3 regions of the Janthinobacterium sp. NKUCC08_JDC genome follow, and region 1 is predicted to be linked to each of the others. Evidence: predicted binding sites of a transcription regulator. Region 1 holds the regulator's gene; each other region holds the start of a gene.

Region 1 (4,291 bases):
TCCGGGAACAAGCCAATATTAACTTCCGGCATGGCCATGCGCGTGCGGCCCGTGACGATGCGCAGGCGGTTGCCGGGTCCGGCTTGCGCCACGCCCATGCCGCCGCCCATCACCACGCCATCCATCACGGCGATATACGGTTTCGGATAGAAATGGATCACATGATTTAACGCGTATTCTTCCGTAAAGAAATCTTCCAGCAAGGCGCTGCCGCCTTGCGGCGTGGCCAGGCCCGCATCGTAGAAGAAACGGATGTCGCCGCCGGCGCACAGTGCTTTCTCGCTGCTCGAGCGGATCACGACGGCGTCCACCTGCGGATCGTCGCGCCAGGCCAGCAGGGCAGCGCTCAGGGCGCGCACCATCTCCAGCGACAGGGAATTCAAGGCTTTCGGACGGTCGAGCACGATGTGCCCCGTGCGGTTGCGGATGGAGGTCTGGACGAAGTCGCTCATGGCAGGCGTGAAAAAAGTAAAAGTACAAACATTCTAGCGCCTGCGCGGGGAACATTGCGTTCAAAAGGTCCAGGCGCAAAAAAGGGCGCAATGTGCGCCCTTAGTTGATCACAACTGCTGAAAGCGGGTGGCCTTAAACGGCGACGACGGCGTCTTCCTCGGAGTTGTCTGGCAGATGCTTGATCGCCTCTTTACCGTGCCCTTGCACTTTGGTTTTGTATTTCATCACTTGCCTATCGAGCTTGTCGATCAGGGCATCGATCGCGGCATACAGGTCTTGTGCCAGGCTTTCCACATAGACGGTTTTGCCACTTAAACGCAGGTTGACTTCGGCCTTTTGACGTTTTTCTTTCTCTTTGAGGTTATCCACGGTCAGAATCACGGCGATATCGATAACTTGATCGAAATGACGTTTCACGCGTTCCAGCTTCGTTTGTACGTATTCACGGATGGCTGGTGTCACTTCGAGATGATGTCCGCTGATGGTGAGATTCATACACACTCCTAAAGATGATCGGGTTCGTGCGGTCCATCCTATCCGGCCCGCAGAGGAACCGAAAAAAACTTACAAACACTTACGCAGGCTCACTGGCGGAATTTTCAACGCTTCCCGGTATTTGGCAACAGTACGTCGCGCAATCACCATGCCTTGTTCCCCCAGCATGTCCGCAATCTTACTGTCGGATAAAGGATTTTTAGGGTCTTCTGCTCCTGTCAGTTGCACGATCAATGCCCGTATCGCCGTCGATGACGCTTCGCCCCCCGCTTCGGTGGCGACGTGGCTACCAAAGAAATATTTCAACTCGAACATGCCGTGCGGGGTCAGCATGTACTTTTGAGTTGTTACCCGCGAGATAGTACTCTCGTGTAAACCCAGTGTATCAGCTATTTCACGGAGCACAAGGGGGCGCATGGCAACGGCCCCATGCGAGAAAAAGTTCTTTTGTCTTTCTACTATCGCCTGTGCCACGCGCAAAATCGTGTCGAAACGCTGGCGCATATTCTTGATCAGCCACTTGGCTTCCTGCAACTGTGCGCCCATGGCGCCCTCGCCCTTGCCCTGCTTGAGCAGGTTGGCGTACATGGCGTTGACGCGCAGGCGCGGCATGACGTCGTTGTTCAGGGTCACTTGCCAGCCATTGCGCGCGCGCTTGACGACGACGTCGGGCACCACGTAATCGGACACGTCCGAGGCGAACACGGCACCCGGATGCGGATTGCACTGGCGAATCACCGTCTGTGCTTCGCGCAAGTCTTCATCGTCGCAATCGAGGGCTTTTTTCAGCTTGTTGAAATCGCGCTGGGCAAACCAGGCCAGGTGCTTTTCCACGATGACGAGCGCCATGCGCCGCGTCACCATGGCGATGTGCGGCAAGCGCTTGATCTGCAGCGCCAGGCATTCGGACGCATTGCGCGCGCCCACGCCGGGCGGATCGAAACTTTGCAGCAGCGACAAGGCCGTGCGCATCTCGTCGGCGTCGATTTCCAGCTCTTCCGGCAGGCGCGCCAGGATGTCGTCGAGCGACTCTTCCAGGTAGCCATTGTCGTCGAGCGCGTCGATGATCAGCTCGACCAGCGCGCGGTCGCGCAATTCAAGCACCGTCACGCGCATCTGCTCCATCAGGTGTTCGCGCAGGGTGCAGTGATGGGCCTCGAGTTGCGGGCGGGAATCTTCGTCGTCGGGCGCCTTGCCCCGGCTCGCCTCGCTCCAGTCACTGTCGCCGCCGTCCGCGGCGGCCGGGCCCTCGCCCGCCTCGCCGTCAAAGGTTTCCGCTTCGGCAGGCGCGGCAGGCGCCTCCTGGCCTGGCGCCTGGGGCGGCGCTTCGGCCGGCGCCGCCGTGGAACTCAAGGCCCCGTCCGACAGCAGGCGCAGCGAACGGTCGAGCGGATCGTCGAGGCGCTCGAGCAAGGGATTGTCCGTCAGCAGTTGCTCGAGTTCCTGGTGCAATTCCAGGGTCGACAATTGCAACAGGCGTATCGATTGCTGCAACTGCGGCGTCAGTGCCAGGTGCTGCGAAGTGCGCAGCTGCAATGATTGTTTCATTGGCTTACATGCGGAAGTGTTCGCCCAGATAGACCCGGCGTACCGACTCGTTCGCGATGATGTCGTCGGGGCGTCCCGACGCCAGTACCGAGCCCTGGTTGATGATGTAGGCACGGTCGCAAATACCCAGCGTCTCGCGCACATTATGATCGGTGATCAGCACGCCGATATTGCGCTCCTTCAAGAAGCGCACGATGCGCTGAATCTCGATCACGGCGATCGGATCGACGCCGGCGAACGGCTCGTCGAGCAGCACGAAACGGGGATCCGTGGCCAGCGCGCGGGCGATTTCCACGCGGCGGCGCTCGCCGCCCGACAGGGACAGGGCCTGGTTCTCGCGCAGCTTTTCAATCTGCAAATCGGCCAGCAGTTTATCCAGGCGCTCCTCGATCTCGGCCTTCTTCAGGGGACGGCCTTCGACGGTCTGGATTTCCAGCACGGCGCGGATATTGTCTTCCACCGTCAGCTTGCGGAAGACGGACGCTTCCTGCGGCAGATAGGACAAGCCCATCTGCGCGCGGCGGTGGATCGGCAGGCTGGAAATGTCCACGCCGCTGATATCGATGCTGCCGCCGTCCGACGGCACCAGGCCGACGATCATGTAGAACGAGGTGGTCTTGCCGGCGCCGTTCGGGCCCAGCAAACCCACCACTTCGCCGCATTCGACTTGCAGCGAGACATCATGCACGACTTGCCGCTTGCCATAGGTTTTTTGTAGACCGCGAACGATCAGGGTGCTGCCGCAACGAGTATTGTCCATTATTTCTTTCCTGGCGCAGGCGTGGCCGGCGCTTTCTCCGCTTCCGGCGCCTTGGTCTTCGGCTGGATCACCATGCGCACGCTGCCGCCATCGGAGGTACTGGTGCCGCTGTCGGAATTTTCCATCTTGAATACTTCCTTGCGGCTGTCATACGAGATGAAGGCGCCATTGGCCACGTCGGTTACTTTCGTGCCTTCCAGACGCGTCAGCTTGGCCTTGGAAAACAGTTTCACCACTTCCGTCTTGTTGTCGTATTCCACGCGCTCCGCTTCGCCTTCGACCCACAGGTCGCCCGCGCCATCGCGCTTCTGGCGGAACGTGGCCAGCTTGCCGGGATCGGCCCAGAAGGTGATGAACTGGTAGCCTTGCGGGTCTTCCGTGATCAATGCCCGGCCCGCCTTCATGGTCAGGGTGCCCTTGACCAGCACGACGTCGCCCGTCAGGGTACGCACCTGCTTGACGTCATCGACGTGGCCGCTGCGTGCCGTGATGACGGCTTCCTTCTCGGAATCGGCTTTCTCGGCATGCGCCACGCCCATGATGGCCAGCGAAAATACGGTCAACAGCAAGATGTTCTTCATAGTATGGTTTCCTTGTTTCATTCTGTCATTTTGCCGCCGCGGCAGGGCGCGGTTTCGGCGGGAGGACCATGCGCAGCGCATTCTGCACTTCCACCACGCCCGTGGCGTTATTGGCTTTCATGCCGATGCCATTGAGGCGCGAAGTCCCCGTCAGGATATCGACAGGCACGTCCGTTTCCATTCTTTCCTCGTCCGGAAACACCGTCAGCGCTTCCGTCCTGACCGTCAGGTTCTGCGCCTTCGGACTGGCCGCGCGGTCGATCACGACCTTGCGGTGCAGTTGCAGCCGGGTATTGTCCTGGTCGATATGCGCCAGTTCCGCATTCATGTTCAACGGCGGCATGCCTGGCGTGAGCTTGCGCACGAAGGGCTGGTCGATATCGGACGAATCGTCGGCCGGATAATGCGTGAGCTTGGTGCCCGACACGATATAGCTGGGCTTACCCGTCAAATC
Region 2 (4,291 bases), on a different contig from region 1:
TATTTCGTCATCCACGACACCAGCTACCCGAATTTCCTGCTGGAGCCCATTCCCGGCCACATCAACGACGCCAGCTGGGATTTCAACGATTTCAATTTACGTAACCCCGCGCTGGGCGGCGGTCCGAAAGGCCATGTGTACGTGAACCGCCTGGGCGGCTCCCTGGCCGTGCGCGACTTCGGCACGGCCAGCTACGCCAGCAAACTGGAGAAGGACAAGCCGTCGCTGACGGGTCTGTTCCTGCATGTGGAACTGGTGCAGCCGCGCAACTCCGTACCTGGCGGCGGCAAGGGCAACGACGGGCTGGCGCCCGATCCCGGTTTTACGCCTGCGCAATACGAGCGCCTGGCCCTGCTGTACATCGTCGCCAGCGTGCGCAAGGGCACGTGGCTGATCCCCGCCTTCCACGCCGTGCTCGATACGGGCTATGCGAATGGCCATGACGATCCGCAGAACTTTTCGCTGGAGCAATGGGATACAACCCTCGGTCATTTGAGCGCCGTCATGACCGGCGCCGACGCGCCGAATTGAACACCACCCGCACGCCGATTTGGAGGATACTTTAGCTCCCGCCGTTGCACCGCGTGGATGCCGAGCTGTCGATGGAGAGCTGCGATGACCTATGCCTCTGACCAGAAAATGCATGTACTGGACATGCCCGCGCGTACGCGGCGCATCTTCAGCATGCGCGATGCCGTGCTGACGCAATGGGAACACGAGGTGCGCGCCAAGGTACGCGGCGCCGACGCCTTGCTGACACCCATATTGATCAACACCCTGCCCGCCTTCTTCGACAACCTGGCCGAAGCGCTGACGCCAGGCTATCCGCGCGACGATGCCACCAGCAACACCAACGCGCCGGCCGTGCACGGCAACGAACGGGCGCGCATGACCAGCTATGGCCCGGAACAGGTGATCCAGGAATACCAGATCTTCCGCGACTGTTTCGCCGATGCGGCCCTCGACGCGGGCGTGCCGCTGCGGCGCCGCGACTGGAAGGTGATCAATGCCTCGATCGATACGGGCATCCGCGAAGCCATCCTGGAATTTACGGCCATGCATGAAAGCTTCCAGCGGCGCATCGCCGCCGGCCTGTCGCACGACATGCGCAATCCCCTCTCCGTCATGCTCAACAGCGCCCAGCTGCTGCAGCGGCGCGCGCAGCAGTTCGACGTGCCGGCCCTGGCGTCGAAAATCATCGAACACGGCAAGCGCCTCGACGACATGATCCAGGAATTGCTCGATACGCTCAGCTACCACCGGGGGCAAAAGCTGCCGCTGGTCTTGCATCGTTTCGATATCCTGCCGCTGGCGCAGCAGGTGGCCGACAGCGTGAATACGGGCCATCCGGGCAAGTGCCAGGTCACGGGCGCGTCCGTCACCGGCTGGTGGTGCGAAAATTCGCTGCGCCGCGCCCTGGAAAACCTGGTCGGCAACGCCCTCAAGTATGGCGACGACGGCCCCATCCATATCCACATCAACACCCTGCGCGAACGCATGATACTCACCGTGCACAACACGGGCAGCACTATCGCCCCGGAGCAGACCGAGCGCATCTTCGAATACCTGCGCCGCGAACACCAGGGCAGCGCGCCCGGCTGGGGCATCGGCCTGCCCTTCGTGCAAAACGTGGCGGAAAGCCACGGCGGCAGCGCGCTGGTCGACAGCGCGCCGGAAACGGGCACCACGTTTACCATCGACCTGCCCATCGATTGCCGGCCCTTCGTCACGCCGGACGCTTGAGCTCGCCGCCAACTGCCCCAACACCGGCATTTTCCGCGCAGTAACGCACCAATACGGTGCGGATGACGGTTTTACGCCACAAAAATGGTCATTTTTTACATACTTTCGGGTGCGCGGCACTGGCACGATTTCTGCTGAGCTATAGTCAGACACGGCTCAAGGGAAATCACAACATGGCAAATTTTTTCAATGAAATGACTGCAAATGAAGTGGGTACGGACAGCAAGGTACGTGAACACTATCGTGAATTCAGCAACTGGCTGGAGCAGCAATCCCCCGAGACCATCGCCCGCAAGCGGGCCGAAGCCGACCTGACGTTCCGCCGGGTCGGCATCACGTTCGCCGTCTACGGCGACGATGCCGGCACGGAACGCCTGATTCCGTTCGACACCATCCCGCGCATCATTCCCGCCGCCGAATGGGCACAGATGCAGACGGGCCTGGTGCAGCGCGTGCAAGCCTTGAACATGTTCATCCATGATATTTATCATGAGCAAAACATCATCAAGGCGGGCATCATTCCTGCCGAGCAAATCTACAAGAATGCCCAGTACCGCCCGGAAATGCAGGGTATTTCCGTCGCCTCCGACATTTACGCCCACATCGCCGGCGTCGACATCGTGCGGGCCGGACAGGGCGAATTCTATGTGCTGGAAGACAACCTGCGCGTGCCCTCCGGCGTGTCCTACATGCTGGAGGACCGCAAGATGATGATGCGGCTGTTCCCGGAACTGTTCGCGCGCAACCGCATCGCGCCCGTCGACCATTACCCGGACATGCTGCTCGACAACTTGCGCTCGGTCGCGCCGATGGGCGTCGATGACCCCACGGTCGTCGTCATGACGCCGGGCATGTACAACTCCGCCTACTTCGAACACGCGTTCCTGGCCCAGCAAATGGGCGTGGAACTGGTGGAAGGCAAGGATTTGTTTGTCAACGACAACTCTGTGTACATGCGCACCACGCGCGGCCCCAAGCGAGTCGACGTGATCTACCGCCGCGTGGACGACGATTTCCTCGACCCGCTGGCTTTCCGCTCCGATTCCTCGCTGGGAGTGCCGGGCCTGCTGTCCGTGTACCGCGCCGGCCGGGTGACCCTGGCCAACGCGATCGGCACGGGCGTGGCCGACGACAAGTCGATCTACCCGTTCGTGCCCGACATGATCAAGTTTTACCTGTCGCAGGAACCGATACTCAACAACGTGCCCACGTACCAGTGCCGCAAGAGCGCCGACTTGTCCTACGTGCTGGCGAACCTGGCGCAACTCGTCGTCAAGGAAGTGCATGGCGCGGGCGGCTACGGCATGCTGGTGGGGCCGGCTTCGAGCGCCGCGCAGATCGAGGACTTCCGCCAGCGCCTGCTGGCCAATCCGGGCGGCTACATCGCCCAGCCGACACTGGCCCTGTCCGCCTGCCCCACGTATGTCGAGGCCGGCATCGCGCCGCGCCATATCGATTTGCGCCCGTTCGTGCTGTCCGGCAAGACGATTTCCATGGTGCCCGGCGGCCTGACCCGCGTCGCGCTCGGTGAAGGTTCGCTCGTGGTCAACTCCTCGCAAGGGGGCGGCACCAAGGATACCTGGGTACTGGAAGCCACATCCGCTTTTGCAGGAGAGAAAACATGCTGAGCCGCACCGCCGATCATTTGTTCTGGATGGCCCGCTACACGGAGCGGGCGGAAAACACGGCGCGCATGCTCGACGTTAACATGCAGACGTCGATGCTGCCCCAGTCCGAACAGGACGCGGAGCAAGGCTGGCGCGCCACCCTGGGTATTTCCGAGCTGCAAAGCGCGTACGACCACAAATATGGCCGTTTTCATACGCGCGACGTGCTCGACTTCATGGTGCGCGACCCGAACAACCCGTCGTCCATCCTTGCCTGTCTGACGGGGGCGCGCGAAAACGCCCGCGCCGTGCGGGGGACTTTGACGACGGAAGTGTGGGAAATCCAGAACGCCACCTGGCTCGACATGCAGAAGCGTTTGAAAAGCAATCTGCTGGAAACGGACCCCAGCCAGTTCTTCGAGTGGGTCAAGTACCGTTCGCACCTGTCGCGCGGCGTGACCCTGGGCACCATGCTCAAGGATGAGGCCATCCATTTCATTCGCCTCGGCACTTTCCTCGAGCGGGCCGACAACACGGCGCGCATCCTCGACGTGAAGTTCCACGGCGCGCGCGATACGTCGAAAGACATCACCCAGCGCGACTTCTACTACTGGGCGGCCCTGCTGCGCTCCGTGTCCGGCTTCGAGATCTACCGCAAGGTCTACCGCGATGTGATCACCCCGGCACGGGTGGCGGAATTGCTGATGCTGCGCGGCGACATGCCCAGATCCTTACTTGCCTGCATGGATGACGTGGTGGAAAACCTCAAGCACGTCCGCAACGATGTGTCGGCCGATACGGAACGGTTTGCGGGCAAATTGCACGCGGAACTGAAATTCGGCCATATCGACGACATCATGAAGGCGGGCTTGCACCTGACTTTGACGGAGTTTCTGGAAAACATCTATGACCTGGGCAACCGGGTCAGCCGCGACTTCCTC
Region 3 (4,291 bases), on a different contig from region 1:
GGTCGTACGTGAATACGCTGCCGCTGGTGAGCGGCGTTTGCGCGTAGCCCGTATTGAGGTTGGCGGCGTCGGCCAGTTCCGTGCCGCCCAGGATGCCGGAGCCCAGGCTGCCGTCGGGCGCCCAGTTGAAGACGATCTGGCCATTGTCATCGATGATGCTGAACGTCATCGCCATATTCGTCGTGGCCGCCGAGCCCGTGCCGGCCAGCGCGTCCAGGTACAGCTGCATGAAGGGCAGGGCCTGGAAGTCGAAGGCCAGGGTTGCGCCCGGCTGGCCGACGACGAAATTGATGGACAGGGCCGTGCTCGAACCGTTGCGTCCCGAGGCGCCGGCGCTGCCGCCGCCCGTCAGGAAGGTTTCCGCCGCATTCACCGTATGCGTACTGGTCGAGCCCGGCGGGAACGGGGGAATTTGCGAAGTGATGATTTGCGCCTCGCCGCGCGCATACGCGGCGTTGCCCATGCCTTGCTGGGTAAAATCGTTTTGCCCTTTGGTGACGGCGCCGCGTGTCGCTTGCGGCGCGTCGATCTCATTGCTGCCACCGTTGATGACGCTGCTGCCGTTGAGCGTGGCGGTGGTGCGCGACAGGTCGATATTGCTGATCAAGGTGGTGGAACCGGTGGGATTGCTGATGACCAGGCCAAAGACGCTGGTGTAGGAATAGCCGTAGGCGGCGGCGCTGGCGGTGCCGCTGCTGGCCAGCAACAGCAAGGCTAGCAGGGCCGTTGAAAGTCGGGTGCATAAAAATGTAGTCATGAAATCCTCATCTCCTGGTCGGCCGCGTTGTAAGGAAAACCGACAGGCTTGCCACATAAAAAAAAGGCGAGGAGACTCCCTCGCCTGTGAATCCCCCCCTGTTGCCTGGTTCAGGCGGCAACTTTGCGGCGGCGGGCGTAGCCCAGGCCGGCCAGGCCCAGGCCCAGCAAGGCCAAGGTGCCCGGTTCGGGTGTCGCCGCCTGTTTCACCAAGTCCACGCTTTCTACCGCATTCAAGGTCAAGGTGTAGTTGCCGGCCGTCAAAGCATTGCTGACGGAGCTGAAGTTGCTGCCGCACGCTGTGCCCACACCGGTGCCCGTGGGCGTGCCGCAGCCGGAAGGGTCGTAGGTGAACAAATTGCCGCGCGTGAGGAAATTGGTCGCCAGGCTGGTGTTCAGGTTGGCGCCATCGGCGTTTTCCGTGCCGCCGAAGATGCCCGAGCCGATCACGCCGTCCGGCGTCCAGTTGAATACCGTCGCGCCGGCCGCGTCCGTGATGGTGAAGGTGACGACCAAGTTGGCCGTGGCCGTGGACAGCTGCCCGACCGTGCTTTGCAGGAAGACCTGCATGAAGGGCGACGCCAGGAAGTCGAAGCTCAGGGTTGCCGTGGGCGAGCCGACGACGAAATCGACCGAGAAACCCGTGGTCGAGCCGTTGCGCCCGGACGCATCGGCCGTGCCGGCAGGCCCGTCAAGGTGGGCTTCGGCCACGTTCACTGCCTGGGTGGAGGTGGAGCCTGGCGGGAACGAAGGGAACTGCGTGCTGACGATTTGCGCATCGCCGCGTGAATAGTTGCCTGCTGGGCCTTGTTGCGTGAAGTCGTTTTCGCCCTTGATGACGGGGCCGACGTTGGCGCGTGGGGCATCGAGCGAGCCGGCGCCGCCATTGATGACGCTCACGCCATTCAGGGTGGCCGTGCTGCGCGAGATCGTGGTGCTGTTGGCTACCGTGATCTGGCCCGTCGGCACGGCGATCACCAGGCCGAAGATGTTGTTGTACGAATAGCCGTAGGCGCCCGCCTGTGCGCTACCGGCGGCGCACAGCATGGCCAATGCCGCTGCGGCCGGGAGCAGTTTCAGTTTCGAGAGTTTCATTGTATTCACCTCATGGTTGAGTGAGTCTGGAAGTCTTGCCTGAGACCTGTCGGCAGGTGCTCATGGCCAGTACCTAGCGACTTCCATGCCAACGCATGAGGTTCTTTTGAAATCAATGACTTGGCGTGCTTTTGTTGACGCGGTGCAGGCTTTGCCGGATGCGCTGTAAAAAAAACCGACGCCAGCCTTTCAAGGCTGTCCGCCTTGTGGCAACGAGCCCAGCAGGGCGTGCATATGGGGCAGCAAGCGTTGCCCTGGCACATAGTCGCGCATGGCCGTGGCCAGCTGGCGCGCCGCCAGCTTGGCCCGGCCATCGTCGAGCATGCGCGTGGCGGCATGGCGCAGAGCGGTTTCCTGGAAGCGGTCGGCGCGCAGCAGCAGGCCGGCGCCGGCACCCACGATGCCGTGCATGTTGAGAAATTGGTCGAGGTTGCCGGCGATGCCGATGACGGGCACGCCTGCCGTCAGCGCTTGCTGGCTGGTGGGGCTGCCGCCGTTGCAGATCACCAGGCTGGCGCGCCGGGCGGCCGCATCGCCCGGCAGAAAGGGCGCGACATAGGCGTTCGGCGGCACGGCATCGACGCGGATGGTGCCGGCCGTGGCCGCCAGTACGGTGACGGGCAAGGGCGCCAGCGCGCGCAGCACGCGCGGCAGCAATTGCCCCTGGCCTGAACTGCCCAGGGTGACATAGATGATGGGCCGTCCGCTGCTCAGTTCCGGGCGCTGCCACCAGTCCGGCAAGTCGAGCGGCGGCGCCCAGATGATGGGACCCAGGTAGTCGTGCGTGGACGGCATGCCGTGCGGCGGGAACAGTTGCGGAATATCCGCGTACAAGGTGCGGTCGGCATCCGTATAGATGCGCCGCAGGTCGTTGCCCAGCGATGGCAAGCCATGGCGGCGGCGCACGCGGTTCAGGGGCACGGCGTGCGAAGCGAAGGCCAGCGGGCGGATCAGGCGGAACAGGGGATCGGCCAGCCAGATGGGCAGCACGCCCGTCAGGGGCAGGTTGGGCACCGTGTAGTGCTGGCGCACCCAGGGACTCCAGTAGGCGTTGCTGACGGTAATGTAGGGAATGCGCTGCAGGCGCGCGCTGACCGACAGCGACAGGCGGAAGTCGCCGATCACGAGGTCGGGCTGGACGGCATTGAGCAGGCGCAAGTCGTCTTCCACATACGCGTGCAAGGTGCTTTCCGTATACACGGGCTTGCCGTGCGCCAGCGCCTGCAGAAATTGCAGCGATGAAATACTGTCGATGCGCCAGCGGCGGAACGGGGCTTGCTTGAAACAAAAGTCATACCCATCGGCGCAGGCAAAATGCACCTCGTATTTTGCCTCGTCCAGGCCCTGGGCCAGGCTCAGGGGACGGCCAACATGGGCCAGGGTCACTGCCTCGGCCATAAAGAGGATTTTCTTGCGCGCCATAGGGGTCGCTTGCACTCGTGCTGGAGGGGATGCCTGCGAAGTTGGAGTGGCGCCACGCCGTTTAGTTCCCCTGCAGCGGGCCAATGGCGGGCGCCAGGATTTGGCCGTATCGGCTACAGTGGAGCAAAGGAGGCCACCATGCAGCCACAATTCCGCTTTGCCCCGCTGCGTGCGCACAGCACGCCCGAACCCGATATGCCGCCACCGCCCGAAGGCGATCCCCTCAAGCCGCCGCCAGAACCGCCGCCGCACATCGACCCCGTGCCGGTCGAGGAGCCAACGCCGCCACCACCGCCCGTGAAAATGCATTGAACGGTTCTCGGACCGTGGCGCCGCGCCATGGGGGGCGGCGGGCAGGCGCGCGCGATGTTTATTTCCAATCGGAAATGGAAGGCGCGGGCCTCGCCAGAGGCACGCCATTTAAACAACAAAAATGCGCATAAATGTTGCCGAGCGGATACAAATCAAGCTCCAACTGCTGAGTGTCATGCGGCCGTCACGATTCTGTTCTTATAATGAGACATCATAAAAATTCTTGTACAGGAGACCATCGTGGGCAATTCCTTGCATAACAAAATCTACCTGGGCCGGCGGCCTGTGATCACCAGCAAACACCTCGTGGCGCTGGCCCTGGCGGGCGCCGTGGCTGGTTGCGGCCTGGCCTGGCTGCTGCTGCGCAGCTACAAATAACGGTCGTCACGCCCGTGTTTCCGTCGCCTGGCCGCATGGCGGGCGGCGGTAGATTCACGTTGCCTGTTGCCGATGCGCAGCGGGGCGCGTACCATGGGGGCCGAACACCTGGCCTTTTATGGAAAAGTAATGAAGAACGAGAAATTAACAACCGATGAATATGACGCGCTGGAGCAAGTTGCACGCGGCATCAAGACCGAGCGCCCCAGTGCTTGCGTTGCCCGCAATGCCAAGCGCCTGTCGGGTCTGAAGCTGCTCAGCTATGCGCGCGACGGCCGTCTGTCCATCACCGAGAAAGCACAACAACTGCTGTTCCTGCGCCGCTGCA

Evidence for each region. The regulator sigma-54, encoded in region 1, starts transcription at its own class of promoters, with help from an activator protein. The targets are predictions, from matches to a motif close to TGGCANGNAANCTGCTTT.
Region 2: KO538_RS17270 (circularly permuted type 2 ATP-grasp protein) is a predicted target of sigma-54. The motif match lies at 1,864-1,881, and genes of this name have one in related genera.
Region 3: KO538_RS01875 (EDSAP-1 family PEP-CTERM protein) is a predicted target of sigma-54. The motif match lies at 1,925-1,942, and genes of this name have one in related genera.

What each region holds. Positions count from the first base shown of each region.
Region 1 covers NZ_JAHKQW010000018.1:98,403-102,693, reverse strand. Annotated here, with positions in the region: gene KO538_RS26950 (enoyl-CoA hydratase/isomerase family protein) at 1-452, opposite strand, end outside; gene hpf (ribosome hibernation-promoting factor, HPF/YfiA family) at 586-948, opposite strand; gene KO538_RS26940 (RNA polymerase factor sigma-54) at 1,018-2,496, opposite strand; gene lptB (LPS export ABC transporter ATP-binding protein) at 2,501-3,256, opposite strand; gene lptA (lipopolysaccharide transport periplasmic protein LptA) at 3,256-3,837, opposite strand; gene lptC (LPS export ABC transporter periplasmic protein LptC) at 3,863-4,291, opposite strand, start outside.
Region 2 covers NZ_JAHKQW010000006.1:282,084-286,374, forward strand. Annotated here, with positions in the region: gene KO538_RS17260 (hypothetical protein) at 1-531, shown strand, start outside; gene KO538_RS17265 (sensor histidine kinase KdpD) at 616-1,743, shown strand; gene KO538_RS17270 (circularly permuted type 2 ATP-grasp protein) at 1,917-3,371, shown strand; gene KO538_RS17275 (alpha-E domain-containing protein) at 3,365-4,291, shown strand, end outside.
Region 3 covers NZ_JAHKQW010000001.1:391,160-395,450, reverse strand. Annotated here, with positions in the region: gene KO538_RS01880 (EDSAP-1 family PEP-CTERM protein) at 1-757, opposite strand, end outside; gene KO538_RS01875 (EDSAP-1 family PEP-CTERM protein) at 868-1,851, opposite strand; gene KO538_RS01870 (glycosyltransferase) at 2,041-3,273, opposite strand; gene KO538_RS01865 (hypothetical protein) at 3,412-3,585, shown strand; gene KO538_RS01860 (hypothetical protein) at 3,826-3,963, shown strand; gene KO538_RS01855 (hypothetical protein) at 4,093-4,291, shown strand, end outside.